2 regions of the Neobacillus canaveralius genome follow, and region 2 is predicted to be linked to the other one. Evidence: a T-box and tRNA genes for the amino acid it is inferred to sense, from the RefSeq annotation. Region 2 holds a T-box; the other holds one or more tRNA genes.
What was found. The T-box of region 2 lies ahead of metG (methionine--tRNA ligase). A T-box ahead of a tRNA ligase gene usually reads a tRNA of that ligase, here a tRNA-Met.

Region 1: it has a tRNA-Met gene. The T-box ahead of metG (methionine--tRNA ligase) is inferred to sense a tRNA for this amino acid. The anticodon was not compared.

What each region holds. Positions count from the first base shown of each region.
Region 1 covers NZ_JBDFLL010000001.1:7,312-19,351, reverse strand. Annotated here, with positions in the region: gene yabP (sporulation protein YabP) at 1-75, shown strand, start outside; gene yabQ (spore cortex biosynthesis protein YabQ) at 72-704, shown strand; gene ABC255_RS00095 (FtsB family cell division protein) at 718-1,113, shown strand; gene ABC255_RS00090 (S1 domain-containing RNA-binding protein) at 1,197-1,646, shown strand; tRNA gene ABC255_RS00085 (tRNA-Met) at 1,808-1,881, opposite strand; gene spoIIE (stage II sporulation protein E) at 2,119-4,599, shown strand; gene ABC255_RS00075 (vWA domain-containing protein) at 4,689-5,432, shown strand; gene ABC255_RS00070 (protein kinase domain-containing protein) at 5,401-6,417, shown strand; gene tilS (tRNA lysidine(34) synthetase TilS) at 6,574-7,962, shown strand; gene hpt (hypoxanthine phosphoribosyltransferase) at 7,988-8,533, shown strand; gene ftsH (ATP-dependent zinc metalloprotease FtsH) at 8,667-10,613, shown strand; gene ABC255_RS00050 (type III pantothenate kinase) at 10,724-11,509, shown strand; gene hslO (Hsp33 family molecular chaperone HslO) at 11,524-12,040, shown strand, end outside.
Region 2 covers NZ_JBDFLL010000001.1:5,372,812-5,384,851, forward strand. Annotated here, with positions in the region: gene ABC255_RS26325 (AlkZ-related protein) at 1-254, opposite strand, end outside; gene ABC255_RS26330 (HD domain-containing protein) at 262-801, opposite strand; gene ABC255_RS26335 (hypothetical protein) at 970-1,245, shown strand; gene ABC255_RS26340 (DUF2269 family protein) at 1,870-2,322, opposite strand; gene ABC255_RS26345 (DUF454 family protein) at 2,462-2,845, shown strand; gene ABC255_RS26350 (GNAT family N-acetyltransferase) at 2,903-3,412, opposite strand; gene ABC255_RS26355 (glutathione S-transferase family protein) at 3,423-4,424, opposite strand; gene ABC255_RS26360 (GNAT family N-acetyltransferase) at 4,561-4,890, opposite strand; gene ABC255_RS26365 (GNAT family N-acetyltransferase) at 4,887-5,393, opposite strand; gene metG (methionine--tRNA ligase) at 5,456-7,099, opposite strand; T-box leader at 7,343-7,618, opposite strand; gene ABC255_RS26375 (hypothetical protein) at 7,693-7,824, opposite strand; gene ABC255_RS26380 (GNAT family N-acetyltransferase) at 7,904-8,341, opposite strand; gene ABC255_RS26385 (NAD-dependent epimerase/dehydratase family protein) at 8,354-9,223, opposite strand; gene ABC255_RS26390 (YggT family protein) at 9,352-9,636, opposite strand; gene ABC255_RS26395 (SCP2 sterol-binding domain-containing protein) at 9,860-10,225, shown strand; gene ABC255_RS26400 (DeoR/GlpR family DNA-binding transcription regulator) at 10,396-11,145, shown strand; gene pfkB (1-phosphofructokinase) at 11,142-12,040, shown strand, end outside.

The sequences.
Region 1 (12,040 bases), 5.4 Mb from region 2:
ATATTTGATTTAGTTTACTTAGATGAACAGCATGGGGAGAAAGCTAAAGGATTCTTTAGTAAGTTATTCCGATGACACTCTCCACTCAATTTCTTACCATGCTTTCGATGATTGGAATGGGTTCGCTGTTTGGGGTTATGTTGGATACCTATCAGCGTTTCTTAGACCGACCTAACAGAAGGTCATGGATTGTTTTTATTAATGACTTGTTGTTTTGGGTCATTCAGGCACTAATTATCTTTTACATTCTTTTCCTTGTTAACAATGGGGAGTTACGTTTCTACATTTTTGTGGCACTACTTTGTGGCTTTGCAGCCTATCAAAGTTTATTTAAAGGTATTTATTTAAGATTACTTGAAGCCATGATAAGAAGTGTAATAGCCCTTTATCAATTTTTCAGAAGGGCTTTCCAACTCCTTATCTATAAACCTGTCGTAGGCATCCTGCAGTTGCTAATTTCAATTATTATTCTACTTGGCAGGGGGACTCTTTCCCTTGTCAAATTTATTTTAAAGATTTTATTGTTTATTCTTAAGGTACTATGGGTGCCAATCGTCAAGATTATACTAATACTTTGGAAACTTTTGCCGAAAAGTATTAAAAAATCCGTCGAGAAGTTATATAATAAAACGGCAGGAATTTTTATGGAAATCAAGAACTATTTAGGTAAGTGGATTAAAAAGTGGAAAAGACCAAAAGAGTAAGGAGGGATGGGAATTGAGTTCAGTAAAAGAAAAGAATATAGCCAAAATCCAATCAACGTATGTCCACCAGCAAGAAGTAGCAGAAATTGCTTCAGCCAGGAAAAGGAAATTATTATATAGAAGACTTTTCTTGTTTTTAGTATTTGCTACAGTCATGTCATATTTAATGATTACTAGCTTTATTTCCCAATCCTCAACTTTAGATAAAAAAGTGGCACAAAAGAGACAGCTGGAACAAGAGCTGACACAATTAAAAAAACAACAACAATTGCTAAAAGAAGATATTGTAAAATTAAATGATGATGATTACCTTGCTAAGCTTGCTAGAAAAGAATACTTTTTCTCGGAAACTGGTGAAATTATCTTTAATATTCCAGAAGAAAATAAAGATAAAAACAACGCTAACTAGTCTTATTGACACTTATTTTTCCCATTTTGTATAATATAAAGTATGTATCATTTTTTTATTTCTTAAGGAGGAAAATTCTTTTTATGTCAATCGAAGTAGGCAGCAAGTTACAAGGAAAGGTAACAGGGATTACGAAATTCGGAGCTTTTGTGGAGCTGCCTGATGGCTCAACTGGACTCGTACACATCAGTGAGGTTGCTGACAATTATGTGAAAGATATCAATGATCATCTTAAAGTTGGTGACCAAGTAGAAGTTAAAGTCATCAATGTCGAGAAAGATGGAAAAATTGGACTTTCTATAAAAAAGGCAATTGATAAACCAGAGGCTCAAGCTAGATCCCGTTCACACTCACACTCAAACTCACATTCACAACGTCCTCGTCAGAACAGGTCAAATGATCGTAATGCTCCTAAAGTAGAAAATTTTGAGTCAAAAATGGCGAAGTTTTTAAAAGATAGTGAGGATCGTTTAACTTCTTTAAAACGTCATACGGAATCTAAGCGTGGTGGAAGAGGAGCTAGAAGGGGTTAACTTGTTGCTTATTTATAAAACATATATTGCCTATTCAAGACAGGTCTAGCGACTTGTCTTTTTTGTTTGTTTTCTAATAAAAAAACGAAACAGCACTGCTACAATAACAGTGCTGTTTCGTTTGTCTAGCTGCAGCGCCTAGGGGCTGCAGCTTTTCTGTATAGCGGCGGAGGGGATCGAACCCCCGACCTTACGGGTATGAACCGTACGCTCTAGCCAGCTGAGCTACACCGCCAAGTATTCAAGACACAAAGACTATAATACAGGTGATAACGATAGGTGTCAATTAGTTTTTTTGTTTTATTAATCTTCATTCCTTATTCCGACATCCTTTCGATTTGTCAACATTATTTGAATAAATATAGTGGAAACCGTCGAACGAAACTTTACATACGTTCACTGATTTGACAAAATTTTAAATCTATTAATTTTATAATAGTCTTTAACAAGAATTAATAGAGGAGTGTGACTTATGGAAAAGCTAGAACGGAGTTTACTAGAACCGGTCGGAGAGGTTAACTTTCGATCCTCTAAATGGTCTTGGGACAGCGTTATGAAAAAATTCCAATTAAAAGTTGAGTCCTTCTTTCTTATAAAGGGTTACCTATTACTTATTGTAGGTTTCTTATTAGGAAGAGCTTTGATATTATCCACGCTTGCTCCCTTTAGTCTGCCTTTTTTCGCAGCCGTCTTTTTAATAAAAAGAGATCGATCTCCGCTAGCATTAGTAGGATTGGTTGCGGGCGCAGCGACTGTCTCCTTGAAGAATGCAGCATTTACCTTTTTGGTATCCATTCTTTTTCTAGTTATATATCGGATTAGTGAGAGATGGATTAAGAATGAAATGAGAATGATTCCGCTTTTTGTTGCAATCATTCTAGGGGCAGGGAAATTGGCCGAGGCCTTTATTATTTCTAGGCAGCTGACACTTTATGACGCGATGATGGTTGGTGTTCAGGCGAGTTTATCTTTTATTCTAACGCTTATCTTCTTACAGAGTATCCCCTTATTAATCTTGAACAAGCGCAGACAATTGTTAAAAACGGAGGAAATTGTTTGCTTAATTATTATGCTTGCTTCAATCATGACCGGAACGATTGGCTGGAAAATTTACGATTTATCACTTGAGCATATTATGTCTCGCTATCTTGTTTTAGTATTTTCGTTTATTGCGGGAGCAACAGTTGGTTCGACAGTTGGTGTCGTAACGGGTTTAATTTTTAGTCTTGCGAGTGTTTCAAGCTTCTATCATATGAGTCTGCTTGCTTTTTCAGGTGTACTAGGTGGTTTATTAAAAGAAGGAAAGAAAATAGGAGTAGCAATTGGTTTGTTTATTGCAACACTTTTAATTGGAATGTATGGGCAGGAGGGCGGTTCCGGCTCTTTAGCTACTACACTATTGGAGTCCGCCGCAGCCATTGTACTTTTCCTATTAACACCACAACTATTTACTTCTAAATTGGCCAAATATATTCCTGGTACACCAGAATATACATCGGAACAACAAAAATACATGAGAAAAATGCGTGATGTGACAGCACAAAGAGTGGCCCAATTTTCAAGTGTCTTCCATGCGCTTTCAAATAGTTTTTCGCAAATGGAAACAAAGCCTAATGATAAAGAAGATGAACGTGAAATGGATTATTTTATGAGCCATGTAACCGAAAAAACCTGTAATACTTGCTTTAAAAAGGAGCAGTGTTGGGCGAAGAATTTTAATACAACCTATGGATATCTAGAAGAAATTATTCATGAAATGGATCAAAATGATGGAGTAGTTTCGCCGAAATTATCTCGTGAATGGGATAAGCACTGTACTCGTTCAAAAAGAGTATATGAGGCGGTCGGGCAGGAGCTGACCTTTTACCAAGCAAACCAAAAATTAAAGAAACAGGTCCAAGAAAGCAGGAGACTAGTAGCAGATCAACTACTCGGTGTTTCCGAGGTGATGGATAACTTTGCTAAAGAGATTCAGCGCGAAAGAGAGAATCATCATAAGCAGGAAGAACAAATTTTGGAGTCCATTCAAGCATTTGGCGTTCAGGTGGAGCATGTTGAGATTTATAGTCTTGAATCAGGAAATGTGGATATCGAAATGTCCGTTCCATTTTGTAATGGCCATGGGGAATGTGAAAAGTTAATTGCACCCATGTTATCGGATATTCTCGGAGAGCAAATTATCGTTACCTCAGAAGAATGTGCTGCATATCCTAACGGTTTCTGTCATGTAGTATTCCAATCATCAAAGGCCTATACCGTTGAAACAGGAATGGCTCATGCGGCAATGGATGGCGGTTTTGTTTCGGGTGACAGCTATTCAACCATGGAACTGGGATCAGGAAAGTTTGCTATTGCTATTAGCGATGGAATGGGGAACGGGGAAAGAGCTCATTATGAGAGTAAAGAGACACTGCAGCTTTTACAAAAAATATTGCAATCAGGTATCGATGAAAAAGTGGCGATAAAGTCAGTCAATTCCATTCTGTCGCTTCGGACGACAGATGAAATTTTTGCGACATTAGACTTAGCCATGATTGATCTTCAAAATGCTTCAGCGAAATTCCTAAAGATAGGTTCTACCCCAAGTTTTATAAAAAGGGGAAATAAAGTAATTAAAATCCAAGCTAGTAATTTGCCAATAGGAATTTTAGAGGAATTTGAAGTGGATGTAGTGAGTGACCAGTTAAAAGCCGGAGATTTACTCATAATGATGAGTGATGGAATATTTGAGGGTCCTAAGCATGTAGAAAATTATGATTTGTGGATGAAACGAAAAATACAGGAACTACAAACGGAGGATCCTCAGGAAATTTCTGATTTAATATTAGAAGAGGTGATTCGTTCACGGGATAATTTGATTGGTGATGATATGACCATTGCAGTGGCAAAAATAAAGCACAATACACCTAAATGGGCCAGTATCCCTGTTACAAAGATGAAGAAACAAGCGTAATCAACTATTTTATCCGGTTTATCCTTTAAATATGTATAAATCCCCTCCACAGTGTCGAAAATGGGAGTAACTCGAAAAGTGGAGGGAGAATGAGTATGTATACAGGGAAAATTCGTCAGATTTTATTAATAACGGACGGCTGTTCAAATCAAGGGGAAGATCCCATTGCTATGGCTGCACTTGCAAAAGAACAAGGGATATCTGTAAATGTTATCGGTGTAATGGAGCAAGATGTAATTGATGAAAAGGGAATGACGGAAATAGAGGGAATAGCGATGTCCGGAGGCGGAGTCAGCCAGGTTGTTTATGCTCAAGCGCTATCCCAAACTGTTCAGATGGTTACGAGGAAAGCAATGACACAGACAATCCAAGGTGTCGTAAACCGGGAGCTTCAGCAAATTCTTGGTCGTTCACAGACAATAGAAGACCTTCCTCCTGAGAAAAGAGGGGAAGTAATGGAAGTAGTCGATGAACTTGGAGAAACTGTCGAATTAGAGGTGTTGATTCTTGTCGATACAAGCGCAAGTATGAAACACAAGCTTCCAACCGTTAAAGAAGCCCTGCTTGACCTTTCCCTTAGCTTAAATGCACGTACAGGTGATAATCAGTTTGCGGTGTTTGTATTTCCCGGGAAAAAGAATGATGTCGAAAAAATCCTAGATTGGACGCCAAAGCTACAATCTTTGACAAGTATCTTCTCTCAGCTTACAACAGGAGGAATTACTCCAACTGGACCCGCAATCCGTACAGCTTTATCTTCATTTCATTCAAAACGTTCATTAAGGAGTCTCATGACCGGTGATGATGAATCATTCCTTGAAGAGTCGATGTAAAGTAACTCCAGGCACTGTAATAACAGGGAAATGGCATTCGAATAAATATACAGTTTTAAAGGAACTAGGATATGGAGCAAACGGCATTGTCTACCTTGCAAAGTTTAAAGGCTCGCAAGTAGCCTTAAAGATGAGCGATAACGGGATGTCCATTACCTCAGAGGTTAATGTATTAAGATCGTTTGCAAAGGTCCAAGGGTCTACCCTCGGGCCTTCTTTACTTGATGTCGATGATTGGAATAGTAATCGCGGACAGATTTCATTTTACACAATGGAGTATATTCAAGGACCAGATTTGCTGACTTTTATTCAAAATAAGGGGAAATCGTGGACCACTGTCCTTTTTCTTCAATTATTAAATGACTTGAATACGTTGCATGAGAATGGCTGGGTATTTGGCGATTTAAAGCCAGAAAACTTAATCGTTACAGGTCCATCCCCAAAAATCAGGTGCATTGATGTTGGCGGCACAACGATTAAAGGGAGAGCAATTAAAGAATTCACCGAGTACTATGATCGGGGATATTGGGGGTTGGGAACGAGAAAGGCAGACCCTGCTTATGATTTATTTGCTGTTGCGATGATTATGATTAATACGGCTTATCCAAAACGCTTTAACAAAACAACAGGTGGTCTTCCGCAGCTTAGAGAAGCAATTAGAACACAAAAGGAGTTACATCCATTCGAAAGGGTCATCGTAAGAGCACTCCAAGGACAGTACACAAACGCACTTCAAATGAGAACTGAACTAATGTCGTTGGCAATGAGCAGGCAAAATCCCGGAACAGTCCCTAAATCAACACCAACCGCAGCTAATCCCAAAGGCACCAGTCAATCACAAAAGATAAATTATACAGGAAGTCAGCCAAAAACCCGGCAGAATTATATAAAGAAAAAGAAAAAAGGCCGCTGGGCGGAAACATTCATCATCACGATGTCTATTGCACTTTTATACTTTTTGTATATTTTTCAAAAACTTCTTTAATTTTTGAAACTAATCGTTATTCACAACGTATAAAAGGGAAGGAAAAAAAGACCTAATCAATTAGGTCTTTGTTTTTGATACTTTTGTCATAAAAGTGGTAAGCTAGGGATATTCAAATAAATGATTAAGGTTGTTTTCGTAAAGGAAGAATGCAGAATGTTAGAAGCAAAGGTAGCAGCACTGCTTAATCGCCTCTCATTTGAAATTGAAAATAAAAAAATGGTGGTTGGTGTATCGGGCGGACCAGATTCACTCGCATTGCTTCACTATTTATGGGCGCAGCAGGAAAAGAAAAATCTATCCATTGTTGTAGCACACGTTGATCATATGTTTCGTGGTCAAGAGTCACTGGAAGATGGTTTATTCGTGAAAGACTATTGTGAACAAAGGGGCATTCCTTTTGAAATGGCACGAATAAATGTTCCTGAGATTATTAAGAAAACTAAGAAAAACTCGCAAGTGGCATCGAGACATGCCAGATATGAGTTTTTTGAAAAAACAATGAATAAATATGGTTACAACTTTCTAGCTCTTGGTCACCATGGAGATGACCAGGTTGAGACCATATTAATGCGTCTGACAAGGGGGAGTTCCGGTGCTGCGAGAGCTGGTATCCCGTTTATGAGACCATTCGGTAATGGATACATTTTTCGTCCCTTCTTATCTTTAACGAAGGCAGAGCTTGCAGAATATTGTCAGAAGCAAAATTTGGTGCCTAGAATTGACCCTAGTAATAAAAAAAGTATTTATAGCAGGAATCGTTTTCGCAACGAAGTTCTTCCTTTTTTAAAAACGGAAAATCTCCATGTTCATGAACATTTTCAACGGTTTAGTGAAGAATTGCAAAATGATGAAATACTTCTTCAGGAATTAACTGTCCAAAGAATGAATAAAGTAATGAAAAAGAGAGAAAAGAATAAAATTACCATTGACATAATTCCTTTTTCGGAAATGCCAAATTCTTTACAAAGAAGAGGTATTCAACTAATATTAAACTATCTATACAAAGTAATACCAGTGTCACTTTCCGCTTTACATATTGATCATGTTCTATCTTTAATTCGACATCATCATCCATCTGGAACACTTGATTTTCCTAACGGTTTAAAGGTTATTCGGTCGTATTCACTACTATCTTTCCAATTTGAAGTTAGCGAATCTCACACGTATTTACTCGAAATGGTAGAACCTGGCGAGATTGAATTACCTAATGGGGCAAGTATAAAAATGGATGTCATTGATGATAAGGAAAACATTGAAACAAATGGATTTTATGCATTATTTCCAGCTGACAAGATTAAACTGCCCATTCAGATTCGAACGAGAAAAATAGGTGATCGCATGAACCTGAAAGGAATGTCAGGAACAAAAAAGCTAAAAGATATTTTTATCGATAGTAAGATTCCTATCCAGGACCGCGATGCTTGGCCTGTAATTACTGACAAAGATGGTTGTATTCTTTGGCTTCCTGGAATTAAGAAATCAGCCTTTGAAGGCATTGATCACTCAACAAGTCAGCATATACTACTCACATATCATAAGTAATGATCTTCTAGGAGGCACAATTATTATGAAACAGGATATTAAAGAGGTTTTATTTTCTGAAGAAGAGATTCAGGAGAAAATCAAGGAGTTAGGGGCTCAATTATCAGAAGAGTATCAAGATCGCTTCCCTCTCGCAATTGGTGTTTTAAAAGGTGCAATGCCATTTATGGCTGATTTACTTAAACGTGTGGATTGCTATTTGGAAATGGATTTTATGGATGTCTCAAGTTATGGTACTGCGATGGTTTCTTCAGGAGAAGTGAAAATCCTAAAGGATTTAGATACTTCAGTTGAAGGAAGAGACATCTTAATCATTGAGGATATAATCGATAGTGGTTTAACTCTAAGCTATCTTGTTGATTTATTCCGTTACCGAAAAGCAAAATCCATTAAGATTGTAACCTTACTTGACAAACCAACAGGAAGGAAGAGCGCAATAAAAGCAGATTATGTTGGTTTTATTGTCCCAGATGAATTTGTGGTGGGGTACGGATTAGATTATATCGAAAAATACCGAAACCTTCCATATATTGGTGTTTTAAAACCAGAAGTATATAGCGATAATCTTTAAGTGAAAACTAAAAAGGCTATTGCGAGCGTTATTTGTCAACATTGTGGTACCCAGTTAAAAACAGTAATTAAGAATTGGAATGATTTTCTATGATACTATCTAAAAAAGTTTTTATCGCGGGAGGAGGTAAGAGATGAATCGGATTTTCCGTAATACCATCTTTTATTTATTGATATTTTTAGTCATTATTGGTGTGGTAAGTTTCTTTAATGGCAGTAACGAACCTACGGATAATATTTCCTACAATGAGTTTGTTGACAGCTTAGAAAACAATGAAGTGGATTCATTTTCTATGCAGCCTGAACGTGGTGTATTTGAAGTTCGGGGGCAGTTTGAAAAAGAGGTAAAAGACGGTAAGAACTTCTTAACGTATGTACCAAATAGTGAGAAAATTCTAGAGCGTATTGATGCGGCTGGCTCAAAGGTAGAAGTAATGCCAGCTAAGGAAACAAGCGGCTGGGTGACATTCTTTACTTCCATTATTCCATTTGTGATTATCTTTATCCTATTCTTCTTCTTATTAAACCAGGCTCAAGGCGGCGGCAGCCGTGTAATGAACTTCGGTAAGAGTAAAGCAAAGCTTTACAATGACGACAAGAAGAAAGCACGATTTAAGGATGTTGCAGGTGCAGATGAAGAGAAACAAGAATTAGTCGAAGTGGTAGAATTCCTAAAAGATCCGAGGAAGTTTGCTGAACTTGGTGCACGTATTCCAAAAGGAGTCCTGCTTGTAGGGCCTCCAGGAACAGGTAAAACCTTATTAGCGCGCGCAGTAGCAGGTGAAGCTGGCGTTCCTTTCTTCTCAATCAGTGGATCTGACTTCGTTGAAATGTTTGTTGGGGTCGGTGCATCCCGTGTACGTGATTTGTTTGAAAATGCAAAGAAAAATGCTCCTTGTATTATTTTTATTGATGAAATTGACGCCGTTGGACGTCAACGTGGTGCAGGTTTAGGTGGAGGACATGATGAGCGTGAACAAACCTTAAACCAGTTATTAGTTGAAATGGATGGGTTCGGAGCAAATGAAGGAATTATCATTATTGCCGCTACAAACCGTCCAGACATTCTAGACCCTGCATTATTACGTCCAGGTCGATTTGACCGACAAATTACTGTTGACCGTCCAGATGTTAATGGTCGTGAAGCAGTTCTAAAAGTACATGCAAAGAACAAGCCATTAGATGAATCTGTTAACTTAAAAAATATCGCGATGCGTACACCAGGTTTTTCTGGTGCAGACTTAGAAAACTTATTAAATGAAGCAGCCTTAGTTGCTGCTCGTCAGAATAAGAAGAAAGTCGACATGGAGGATATCGATGAAGCAACAGACAGGGTTATTGCAGGACCTGCGAAAAAGACTCGCGTGATCTCTGCAAAAGAACGTAATATTGTTGCTTTCCATGAAGGCGGACATACAGTAATTGGATTAATCCTAAATGAGGCGGACATGGTCCATAAGGTTACGATCGTTCCTCGCGGCCAAGCGGGCGGTTATGCAGTAATGCTTCCAAGAGAAGACCGCTACTTTATGACGAAGCCAGAATTACTTGATAAAATCGTTGGTTTATTAGGTGGACGTGTTGCAGAAGAGATTGTATTTGGTGAGGTAAGTACAGGTGCTCACAACGACTTCCAGCGTGCAACCGGAATCGCTCGAAGAATGGTTACAGAATTTGGTATGAGTGACAAACTTGGAGTTGGACAGTTCGGTCAAGCTTCAGGCGGCCAGGTATTCTTGGGTCGTGACATCCATAATGAACAAAACTATTCTGATGCCATTGCCTTTGAAATAGACCTTGAAATTCAACGCATTCTTAAAGAATGTTATGAAAGAGCTAAGACTATCCTAACTGAGAACAGAGATAAGCTTGATCTGATTGCTAAGACTCTTCTTGAAGTCGAAACGCTAAATGCAGAACAGATTGAGTACTTAATTTCAAATGGGCGTATGCCTGAGTCTGCATCTGAGTTAGAAGGTATTAAAGTCGATACTAAAAAATCAGATGACGTCAAGGTTACGATTAATACAAAAAAGGATGAAGATCCTGCCGGCAAGAATACTGAAAGTGATGAAAAGTAATTTTCTAAGAGAGTGCTTATAAATAGCACTCTTTTTTTCACGATAAAAAGTAATTATGATATGATGTTTGCAGTATGACACAAGTTAAATCAGAAAAGTGAGTGATTCTTTTGATCTTTGTATTCGATGTAGGGAATACCAATACTGTTTTAGGTGTTTATAAAGGGGAAGAACTTAAATATCACTGGCGTGTAGAAACGAACAGAAATCGAACAGAAGATGAGTTCGGGATGATAATTAAATCCCTTTTTGATGCTTCTGGCCTCTCATTTTCGCAAATTGATGGAATTATTATTTCATCCGTTGTTCCACCAATCATGTTTGCTTTAGAAAGAATGTGTAAAAAATACTTTCACCTTACTCCATTGGTAGTTGGACCAGGTATAAAAACAGGGCTAAATATTAAGTATGAAAACCCTAGAGAGGTAGGCGCCGATCGAATTGTTAATGCAGTTGCAGCCATTCATGAATATGGCAGTCCTTTGATTATTGTCGATTTTGGAACTGCGACAACTTATTGCTATGTCAATGAACAGCGTCAATATATGGGTGGTGCCATTGCACCAGGGATTGGTATCTCGACAGAAGCGCTGTATTCCAAGGCGGCAAAACTTCCTAGAATTGAAATTGCTCGTCCTGAGGGTGTAATTGGTAAAAATACAGTTGCGGCAATGCAGGCAGGAATTGTTTACGGGTATGTTGGTCAAGTTGAGGGAATCGTTAAAAGGATGATTGACCAAAGTGACCAAAAGCCTACAGTCATTGCGACGGGGGGATTATCTTCTTTAATAGCCCAAGAATCAAAGGTTATTGATATTGTTGATCCATTTTTAACTTTAAAGGGATTACAGCTAATCTATAAAAGGAATATGGATACCATAAGAAGTAGCAACTAGAAAGGAGTTACATAATGAGTGATTATTTAGTAAAAGCTTTGGCTTATGATGGTCAAATTAGAGCGTATGCGGTACGTACTACCGAGGTGGTTTCGGAAGCACAGCGTCGCCATGAAACATGGCGCACCGCTTCAGCGGCTTTAGGGCGTTCCCTGACAGCCGGTGTAATGATGGGGGCAATGTTGAAGGGTGAGGACAAATTAACGATTAAAATTGATGGGGGCGGCCCAATTGGCGTCATCTTAGTAGATAGTAATGCCAAGGGCGATGTTCGTGGGTATGTATCAAATCCCCAAGTTGACTTTGAAGCAAATGAGCATGGGAAGTTAGATGTGCGCCGCGCGGTTGGCACTGAGGGCACTCTGTCTGTGGTTAAAGATACCGGTCTTCGTGACTTTTTCTCGGGTTTAGTACCAATCGTGTCTGGTGAATTAGGTGAAGACTTCACTTATTACTTTGCTACTTCAGAACAGGTGCCTTCCTCAGTTGGAGTAGGTGTCTTGGTAAATCCTGATGATACCATCCTGGCGG
Region 2 (12,040 bases):
ATCAATGGTAGCAATTCAGGAGAGATTAATACGGATTTCTTTTTAACAAACTTTCCATAAGCTGCTGCTCCATCTCCAGGAAATTTCGCACGCCACATCCATGGATCCAGCTCAGAACCAGTATACCAATGCTCTTTCAATGTTATACCGTCTAGCGAAGGATAATCAGGGATAAGCTTTGCCAAAGGCAGAAACCCAATCTCTTTTATTACGTCTATTGCTTCTTCATATGTATGAACCTTGTAATCCTTCATCCAAATATCATCTCCCGAAAAGCTTGTCTACCTCTTTACGTAATTCTATTAGTAAATCAAATGAAGATTGTACACCTAAACTATCTACAACATTTGTGTAATACCACTTTTGCTGCTCTTTACCAGCATTAAATCTACTCCAAACCTCTTCTCCAACGTGTTCATAATCTCTTATGATGGAACGAATATTATGAAGTTTATCTGCACAGACCACAGCCCGTATATCCTTGGAAGCAGTCTTTAAAAATTCAATCGTATGTTGCTTTCTGGCCTTCCATGGAAGTGATTTATCAGGTTCTGAACTGCCTTCAACGATTTCAGCAATTTTTGCTCCAAATTCCCTTTTGATTTCATCAAGTGTTATCGGCGTATCCTCAACAGTGTCATGTAATATTCCAGCTGCAACGATTTCCTCACTATACCCGCTCTTTAATAACATCATCCCGACCGCAACTGGGTGTGATATATAGGGAATATCCGTATTTTTCCGATATTGTCCCTCATGACTTTTACTTGCAAGCTGTAAAGCCTTTTCTACTATATCCATTTTTGACCTTCCTCTCATCCATCCTGACAATTCTCTATTTTTACCTTATTTCAACAAATTAAAACAAAATTCCTTCTGCATCCTTCTGGTAAAAAATATTTAATTTGTCCAATCACATAGTTTTGTACAAGCATATTTTATAGTACGAGTGTGAAAGGAGGGATTTGAATGTCTAGAAGAAGACGTCGTGACGATGATGTTGCAGGTGTACAAGACCGCAACAGAAGATGCCGTAATAACGATGGAGATGTAGCTGGTGCTATGGACCGAAACGATGATAGAAGAGATGACAGACGAGAAGATAGACGTGTTGTCATTAACGCTGATGAAGTTATTATCCGCGCTGATAGAGTCATCGTTCGTGAGGAAAACGACAGAAGAGACGATAGAAGAAGATGTAATCGTCGAAGAGACGATAGAAGGGACCCATTCTGGTGGGTTTAATACGTTTTCTCTAAGGAATAATTAATTCCTCAGGCTGGTGAGATAAAAAAATCTTACCAGCCTGTTTTTGTTTCTCCTAAAGGTAATTGGATATGGTAAATGGTGATTAAAACTACACATCGTTTAAAAAGCGAATTGGTGAAGTGATATCTTATCTTTATTTCCGCTTTTTGAGTTTTAAGAAGGTATGGTCGAGGATGACCATACCTTTTATGTTTCCTTTTAGTGGCTTTAGTGACCGAAAATGCTGACCTTTTCAATTTTCGGTCACTATGAAGCTCTTATAGTTACCGGAACCCCTACACTTTTCACTTTCGGTAACTATAAGCCTCTTATAGTTACCGGAACCCCTACACTTTTCATCTACCGGTCACTATGAACCTCTTATAGTTACCGGAACCCCTACACTTTTCATCTTTCGGTCACTATGAACCTCTTATAGTTACCGTAACCCCTACACTTTTCATCTACCGGTCACTATGAACCTCTTATAGTTACCGTAACCCTTAACCTTTTCATCTTTCGGTAACTATAAGCCTCTTATAGTTACCGGAACCCCTACGTTTTTCATTTTCCAGTCACTATAAGCATCTGATTCATACTAGAGCAACCTGCAGCGTTTAATTAAAATGGTTTTAGTATCATCAATGCGATAATGACGATAAAAATCGCATTTTCCAAATGTTCATAGCGGAACAGTATTTTTGATAAACGATAATACTCTTCAGGAATATCCTCGCCCTTTTGTGATGCTAACAAAACCTTAACCGGTTTAGATCTAGGTGATAGGACAAGTGGCCCAATTGCCAGTGCTGCTAAAAAGAGCACAAGACTTATTACATACCAGCCCATACGAAACAGGCTTGGATTCATGAATCCCATGATTAAACCTGTAATGAGTACAAGCGTACCGCCTACCATTACAAAAATATGAAGTTTATGTCGAATGGCATAGGAATGCCTTAACTCTGTCATGTTTTTCCCCGACTTTACCACGGTCGTTAAGATAAACCCAGGACCCATTCCCATAATCGCCGAAAAAATATGTAAAACGACAATAAATTGATAGAAAGTCATCTGATCAACCCCCATTAACTTGACATCACTATTTTATCATAACGGTGGTTGAAACGGTTTTTATGTACTTAATCTGTCAAAAAACTTTCTTTTTTTACATGATATAATATAGATAAAAGAGACAGAAAGGGAAGCAAACATGAGTAAAATCATTAAATTCCTCTATATCATCATCGGTTTTATCGCACTCGGCTTAGGCGTTTTGGGTCTTGTATTACCAGTGTTACCGACAACTCCATTACTTCTTTTAGCATCCTACTGCTTCGTGAAGGGGTCTGAAAGATTCGAGCACTGGTTTAAAGGGACAACTCTTTATAAACGTCATTTAGAGACGTTTGTAAAAGAAAGGGCCATGACATTAAAACAAAAATTGACGATTTTGTTATTTGCTGACGTGATGATCGCCATTCCTTTTTTTATCCTAGATAGCTTTTTCATACGGCTCATGCTTGTGATGATTGTGTTTTATAAATATTATTACTTTATCTATAAAATAAAAATGGTGCCAGAAGCAAAGAAATAACCGAGAGCTAGGGAATCTCCTCTAAGCTCTCGGTTATTTAGATTGGACGGCATCTCCTTAATCTTTAGGAAGAGAAAGTCGATAGGCTTTTACAATAATCCCATCATCAGCAGGTTCAAAGTCGTATTGTGGCAATCGTTCAAATCCCATTGTTTCATATAATTTCATTGCCGTTTCCATAAATTCCCCGGTATGCAGCCCAATTGCCTGATATCCCCGCGCTTTAGCCCGTTCAATACATTCAGCAACTAAAGCAGAAGCAACACCCTTACCTCTCATTTCTGGCGAAACAGCCAGCATCCTAATCTCCGGATAATCCAGTACATCTACACTTCCTTCATAAGCATCAATATTAGCTGGAAACAAAACCACACTTCCTGCAATTTCCCCATCGATTTCAGCTACTATTCTCTCCACACCTGGAAGTCTATCACCCTCAGATAAAATTGCCTGCTTTAGAGCCAGCCAATGACCTTCAGGAATTTTTGCTGCATGTTCAACATAAGCGCTGACTCTTTGCTCTCGTATATAAGGTAATTCCTTTTCCAAAGCTTCTCGAATGATCATAGCTGCTCTCCTAATCAATTAAAAATTTTTCTATTTTATTACTTAAATACTGACGATTATGTTCGGTATTAAGCCCAGAAAGGTCAGGTCCTTTTGGCAAAATCCCATTATGACCTTTTTGATCATTGCTAGCTATGTGATTCGAGAGATGATAATGTCTCTTAATTGCGTCAAAATCAGTGGTATCACCAAAACCTGGAGTTTGATACAAATCTCTTAGATAACCCCAAAGATGTGGGAAATCAATAATTCGGTTTCGATTTGTCTTAAATGCTGAGTAGTAAGCCGCATCGAAGCGAATTAATGTGGCATATAGCCGTACATCTGAGTCAGTAATAAAGTCACCAAATAAGAAACGTTGTTTTGATAAACGCTCCTCTAATTCATCTAATCTTGCAAATAGAGTATCATACGCCTGTTCATAAGCTTCCTGAGATTGAGCAAAGCCACACTTATATACTCCATTGTTTACTTCATGGAAGATGACATCATTTAATGCATCAATCTCTCCACGCAAAGACTCCGGGTATAGATTGGGGGCATTTTCTTTATGAAAGTCAGACCAGACTGTTTCTAAATAGTTCGTTAGCTTGAAATAATCATTGTTCACAACCTTTTGTTCCTTTACATCCACCATCACAGGTACCGTTGGCCTGCCAGCATAATCAGGTTCAGTCTTCTTATAAATTTCACTCATATAGCGAATGCCAAGTACGGGGTCTACCCCGTCTTCATCTAAAGAAAACTCCCAGTCAACATGCGAAAGTTTAGGCCGCATCGGGCTTGCCGTACCTAAACTGATTGCCTCTTCTAAGCCAAGAACTCTTCTGACAATCACTGATCGATGTGCCCAAGGGCAGACTGCTGACCATAATAGACGATATCGTCCTGCCTCTATAGGAAGCTCGCCTTCACCGAATCCAAACGGTGTATTAAATCTATTTTTTTGCCGTTTAAACGACCCATCTCCACTTATTTCAGCAGCAAGGCTGCCCTGCTCTTTTTGTACCATATAAAATACACCTCTATTTATAGTTTATAAAAATAAAAACGAAAATCCTCATCTAACTTAAATCCTTGTTTCTCCCAAAACGCCCATGCCTTCTTATTTGTATGTTCGACCGAAAGTTCTATACCTTTCGACCTTGTTAATAGAGTAAATTCCTTCCCTCGGCAAAAAGCTGTGTTCCAACACCACTGCCCCTAAATTCCTCGTTTATAAAGAAGTCGTTTAGCAGCCAAATACGTTGGAGGGTTAACGAAGAAAAGACTGGATAGAGCTGTGCAAATCCCACCACTTCATCTTGCAGCTGTGAAATAAAAATGACCGATTCAAGGTGCTCAAATTTTTCGAATAGAAACTGTTCCACCTGTGCTGGGTTTTTTTGCTGCCCGAAATACTCACGGTAGTCGTCAAAAATAGGTACTAGTTTTGATAAATCCTGTATTGCTGCTTGTCTAATAGTAAGTTTGTTCATTTTAAATGCAGCACCCTATGTTCATCATCCAAATAAATTCCATTCAATTTCATCGCTTTTTCTTCAAGTCCAAATACTTTAAATCCAAGTTTCGTATAAAGCTTCTTCGCTGGTTCATTGCTTGCAACCACGGATAAGTTGATTTTTTCGATTGCTTCTATTGATTTTGCTTTATTGATCGCTTCCGTGAGCAATGCTTTTCCTACACCTGCTCCTTGTTTCTTTGGAGTGACGTACATCGCAAAGATGTTTGCTCTGTGCTGGATTTTCTCGGCCTTTTCTTGTAGGAGAGTTACAACACCAATTAGCTCATCAGCTTCAAACGCCCCAAAAGTGTAATTGCCTTCTGTCTTAAAATTACTTTCAACCTGAGCAATCGGATTTTCTCTTTTTATAGCGTCTTCATAACTCGTTAAAAAGGCCTCTGGGGCCAGCTGTAAAGCTTCTAATCTAAGATTCCAGTATTTTTCTGCATCTGAAGAGGTTAGTTGTCTAATTTCCATGGGACGTCCTCCTTTTACATATACCAACTATATTACTAAAATTCAAAAAAGATAGATAATAATTAAGCAAGTTTATGGGCTTTTTTGTTTAACTTTTCAAGCTCTTCTCCGATTCTAGATGGATCGATTCTTTCAAATAACGGCTCGACATTTGTGATAACGGTTGGTTTAACAAAAAAAGGCTTCCAGTTCGTTATTGAAATATTGAGCATATCCTTAACTTTTTCGCTCGAAAAGGGAAGAAATGGTGTTAAAATATGCGCTATATTAGCAATGAGATAAACACAATTTGTCAGCGTTTGTTTGCAAGATTCCTCATTCTCATGAACCTGCTTCCACGGTTGTTGTTCATCAAAGTATTTATTAGAAAACCGAACTAGCTCGAAGACTTTCTCTAACCCTTGTTTAAAAGAGGCTTCTTCAATTAATTGTCCTGTTTCTTCATACAAATGATTGACTTTCTCCTGAATAGTTAAAGTTATGACCTTATCGGGAACCACACCATCAAATGACTTTGTAATAAATTTCAACGTCCGATTTACAAAATTCCCATATGCCCCTAATAATTCACTGTTATGACTATAAATAAATTCCTTCCACGAAAAATCTGCATCCCTGCTCTCTGGTGCGTTTATCGTTAAGAAATACCGGATAGAATCAGGATCGTATCTATCTAAAATATCAGGAACCCATACAGCCCAATTCCTGCTGGTCGACAATTTCTTTTTTTCCAGAGTCAAATACTCATTGGAAACAATATGTGTAGGTAATGGTTCCTTTTCGAGTCCAGCTAATATCCCCGGCCAAATAAGAGAGTGAAATGGAATATTATCCTTCCCATGAACGTAATAGGAATTAGTAGATGATTTCCAAAACGCTGAATCATCTTTGCCAGATTCCTTTGCCCAAAGCTTGCTGGCTGTATAGTATCCCGAAACAGCTTCTATCCAAACATAAATTTTCTTGTCTTCATATCCAGCAACAGGCACACTTACTCCAATAGGTAAATCCCGCGAAACGGCTCGGTCCTGTAAACCTTCCTTTAAATATCTCTTCGTAAGAGAAACAGCATTCTCCCGCCAAATCCTATTATTTTCCGCCTTTTGTACATAGTTTTCTAATTGAGCCTGAAATGAGCTTAAGGCAAAATAGAAATGCTCCGTGAATCTTGTTGTAGGGGGATGTCCGCATATTTTGCATCTGCTATTCAGCAACTCAAGGGGCTCTAAGATAGTCGAGCAATGATCACATTGATCCCCGCGTGATGGTTCTTTGCAAACAGGACAAATTCCTTCTACATATCGTTCCGGCAAGAATTGGGCGCATTCCTCACAATAGGTTTGTTCAATTTCCTTTTTATAAATATGACCTTTTTCAAGCAGATCTAAAAAAATCTCCTGAACCAATTTGTGGTGATGTTCAGTGTCCGTTCGAGTATAGCAATCATATGAAAATCCTAATTTTGTAAAACAATCGAGGAATTCCTGGTGATAACGATCTGTAATTACACGAGGTGCAACTCCCTCTTGTCTCGCGCGGATGGTAATGGGTGTTCCATTACTATCGCTTCCTGAAACATACAGTACTTGTTCCCCTTTCAAACGGTAGTATCTCGCTAAAATATCCCCTGGCAGCAAACTTGAAATATGACCAAGATGCAAAGAACCGTTCGCATAAGCCCATGCTCCTCCAATAAAAATACTCATATCGTAAAACCTCCTAGTTAATAATGGCTGTGTTAAAGAAGACTAGTGATTTTAGAACCTGTTGATTGGAGCGGAAGGCGCTCGACTCCTGCGGGATGAACGAGCTGAGTGAGACCCCGCAGGCGCGAAGCTGTAAGGAGGCTCAGGGCGAGCCCGCGGAAAGCGTAGCGCCAGGAGCGCAAATCAACAGCCAAGTTAACACAGCCTTGAAAAAATAAAAAAACCCCGCCATTAACTGTAAAAGTTAAGGACGAGGTTTGATATCCACGTGTTACCACCTTATTTCGCAAATAGCTCACACCATTTGCCTTAGCAAGTACGGAGTAACAAAAATCTACTCTTATACTGTGACATAGATAACGAGTGTCAAAACTCGTCGCAGCCTACTAATACAATAAAGTATGTTCAGTACGAAGCTCAGAGACCATTGTTCAAATGAGTGTTTTTGCTTCTTTTCAGCTACCGAAGCTCTCTGTGAAAAAACCATGTCATTCTACTTTTTCTCTTCTTTGCCTTTATTAAATAAATTTAACCATATATTATTCAATAAATTCGAAAAAGTCAATTTAAATTACATTAAAAATAAAAGATGCTCACTTTTCCTTTTTATTATGAGTAGTGCTATTTGGGTTACCTTCTATAATGACGCGGTCAATATCCAGATAAGGTTTTCCGCGCAGCGCATCGTTAGATATAATCGTTGTATCTTGATCATTATTATTCATTATAACTACCTCCTTTTTGATGGATATATTCCCTCTAGGAGTAGTTTGTGTTAATTCCTGAAATTTACAACCATATCTTTTACAATGAAAAATAGTAAAAGTAGTTAGACTCTTTCTTAAACCCTATTTTTTCATAAAGGCTCTGTGCAGTGACATTATCATGACCTGTCTCTAATGATAATCCTTTTGCACCTGTTTCCTCTGCAAATTCAATCGCCTTTTTTATTAACTTCTCCCCAAAACCCTTTTTACGAGCAGATGCATTTACATATAAATCGTTAAGAATCCAAGACCGTTTCATACTGACAGAAGAAAAAGCCGGATATAACTGAACAAAGCCAACCGGATTACTCTCATCATAAGCAATGAAAACGACCGAATCCTCATTAACTAATCTTTCTTTTAAAAAGGCTCTTGCCCCTTCGATATCAGATTCCTGTTTATAAAACACCCGATAGGAATCAAATAACTCTGTTAAAAAATTAAGTTCATTTAATGTAGCTTTCTGAATACTCATGGTATTCCCCCTTTATGAATAGTGACGAACTAAAGATTTTAAAAGACTATCTAATGATACGAAACGGTACCCCATTGATTTTACAAGACTTGTATTGACTGACCACGCCCCAGGAAGATTATAAGGAGATGGATTACCATCATCACTTATTATGGCTTTCGTGCCAATTAGATTTTCAATAAGCTCCATTAATTCAATTAAACTGATATCTTCCGGAGAGCCTGGATTAACGGGACCTTGATAATCGGACTTTGCAATGCTAAATAAAAATGAAGCTGCTTCGCCTGAGTCAATAAAACTATATCTAAACTCAGGATGTTCAATGAACATCGGCTTTCCTTCTTTCACATGCTCTACATGGAATTGTAAACGATTCGTATAATCGTCCTTTCCAATAATAATCGGAAAACGTACCGCAACCACCGGGAAGTCAGCATTCTGAAAAAGGATCGCTTCGGCTGCTCGTTTTGCTTCCTGATATCCAACATACCCTATGTAATCTCTTCTGGATTTTAAAACAGGCTTGTAAACGAACGGATTGAAACTTTCCTCCACATGATTGGTTCCAAAATCATAAACTGCCTGACTCGATGTAAAGATATACTTTTGAACTTTTCCTTTTAGTTCATTCAGCGTATCAAGAGCTTCTTGTGAGGAATAGCAGGATTGATCAAAAACCACATCCCAGGCCCTATCCTTAAAAGCTTTTTCTAAAGACTGTGCATCTTCACGGTTTATAATCAATCGAGAAACTTGATCTCCAAAGGCGTCGGACGCGAAACCCCTTGTTGCGACTGTAACCTCTACCCCTTCATCGATTAATAATTGTACCAGCCTCTTGCCAACAAATTGCGTTCCCCCAAGTATTAAAGCTGACTTCATCATAATCTCCCCTTTGCATCTTACTATTTTAAGTTTAACTTATTTTACCATTTGAGTGATACCCAAAAGACAGAAATAGGGCCTTACTTACGAAGGTAAGTAAAGCCCTATTTCTAGTACGTTTTTTATTAAAATGCACCGACCATGATTAACAATTGGCTAAGACCCGCTAAAGCAAATCTCCCAATAAAGCTGTAGGCAAATATCGCAATGATTGGAGAGAAATCAATCATACCCAGCGGCGGGATAAACTTCCTAAAGATTGATAAGTAAGGGTTAACCAGCCTGCCAACCAACGACCCTATTTTGGATGTTTGAAATTGCGGGAACCAAGAACCAAAAATATTAATCAAAATTAACCAATAATAAATATCATAGATATAATTTGCTACTACCATTATATTTGTGCCCAAATTTTATTCTTCCTATCTATAAAAATTTTTTCAATTCCGCTACTGTACATATACGTATTATACTCAATAAGGTTTCAAATATATCTATATTTTTAACTAAAATCTTAAAAGCGTAAAAAATCTAAAAAGTTCGTAAAACGTTCACCACCTTAACACTTCCCAATTAGTATTATTAAACTATGAAATATGCTTTGGTTTTACTAATTCTAGGGGGAATTGCTAAATGGCAAAAGCAATAAGAGATTATTCTTTAGAAGACCTAATGGAAAGAATCGAAGAAATCTTCAATCAAAATCCCAGTCCCATTAAAGGTTTTGATGCTGTCGTACAGTATGATGTTTATGGAGAAGAAAAAGGAACCTATCAGCATTATTTTAAAGATGGAAAACTAACCATTAAAAAAGGAATAGAAACCTCCCCAACCTGCACCATGCAGTTATCGTACGATAATTTCAAAAAATTTTTATTAGGAAAACAAAGCGGAACGATGGCGCTGCTTACTGGAAGAGTTCGCGTGTTAGGAAACTTGAGTACCGCCATGAGGATTGAGACCATTTTACGTCGATACAATATTAGAGAACCATTTTAAATTAATTTGGAAATACTATATGATACAAGGATGCTAAGAGGCATCCTTTTTTATTTGGTGTTATTTGAACGAAAAAGAATTCTTTTGAATCTTTTTGATTGATTTTTACAGTTTTCAATTGTAAAATGAGGTTAGTAACAATCATGAAAGCGTTTTAGGAGGCGGTAATAATGTTAGAGCCAGAACGCCATCAAATTATATTAGAAGCATTAAAGGTAAAGAATTCTGTTAAACTTCAAGAACTTGTGGAATTAACAAATTCCTCTGAGTCAACGATCCGTAGAGATCTTATACAGTTGGAACAAGGAAAGTTTCTCAAGAGGGTTCATGGTGGGGCTGCAAGGCTTCAAGGAAAACTGCAGGAACCAAGCATGATTGAGAAATCCTCCAAAAACCTTCAACCAAAACGTCAAATCGCACATTACGCTGGAAGCTTAGTGGAAGAAGGAGACTGTATTTATTTAGATGCAGGTTCAACTATATTTGAAATGATCCCTTCCCTTCCAGAGAACATCGTGGTTGTAACAAACGGATTAACACACGTAAATGAACTACTAGACAAAAATATAAAAACTTTTTTAATAGGCGGCTATGCTAAGCCATCAACGAAAGCCCTAATCGGGCGCGGGGCATTAGATAGTCTAGAGCATTATCGTTTTGATAAGTGTTTTATGGGAGTAAACGGAATCCACTCACAATTTGGCTATACCACACCCGACCCTGAAGAGGCAATGGTCAAAAAATTAGCGATGTCATTATCGCGTGAGGCATTTGTGATTTCGGATGAATCCAAGTTCTCAGAGATTGCCTTTGCAAAAATTGCTGACTTACATCTTGCCACGATTATCACAAATGAACTAGATCCTGATATACAGGAGCACTATCACAGCAAAACTAAAATTAAGGTGGTTACATCATGATTTATACCGTTACTTTAAACCCATCACTTGATTATATCGTAGAGGTAGACCAGGTAACGCTTGGTGAGTTAAACCGAACAAAAAATGAAACCAAATTACCAGGCGGAAAAGGAATTAATGTATCTCAAGTATTAAAAAGATTAGACGTTGACAGTCATGCTCTTGGATTCTTAGGTGGTTTCACCGGTGAATACATTGAAAAATTCCTAACATCCAAAGGAATTCACACAGACTTTGTGAATGTCACGGAAGATACTCGAATAAATGTAAAACTTAAATCGGATAAAGAAACAGAAATAAATGCAAAAGGCCCTAACATTACAAAAGAAAACTTGGAAGCCTTAAAAGGAAAAATCAGAGAACTAACAAGCGAAGATATTCTTGTTCTCGCTGGCAGCATTCCATCTACTATGCCGGAAAGTACGTATGAAGAGCTTGTGAAACTATGTAATGAAACTGGCACGAAATTCGTTGTCGATGCGGAAGGTGAATTACTTAAGAAGGTACTTCCATTAAACCCCTTCCTAATAAAACCAAATCATCACGAGCTGGGTGACTTATTCAATACAGTGATCAACTCTTGTGAAGAAGTCATTCCTTATGCAAAAGAGCTTGTAAGACAAGGCGCCGAAAACGTAATTGTGTCTCTTGCCGAAAAAGGAGCTGTCCTGATTAATAAGGACCAAGCTTTCATTGCCACTAGCCCAAAAGGCGATGTAAAAAGCTCAGTGGGTGCAGGGGATTCGATGGTAGCCGGTTTTATCGCAACCTATGAAAAAACAAAATCAATAGAAGAAGCTTTTCGTTTTAGTGTGGCAGCTGGCAGTGCGACTGCATTTTCAATCGGATTATGCACACGCGAAAAAATGGAAGGCTTGCTCCCTCAAGTACAAGT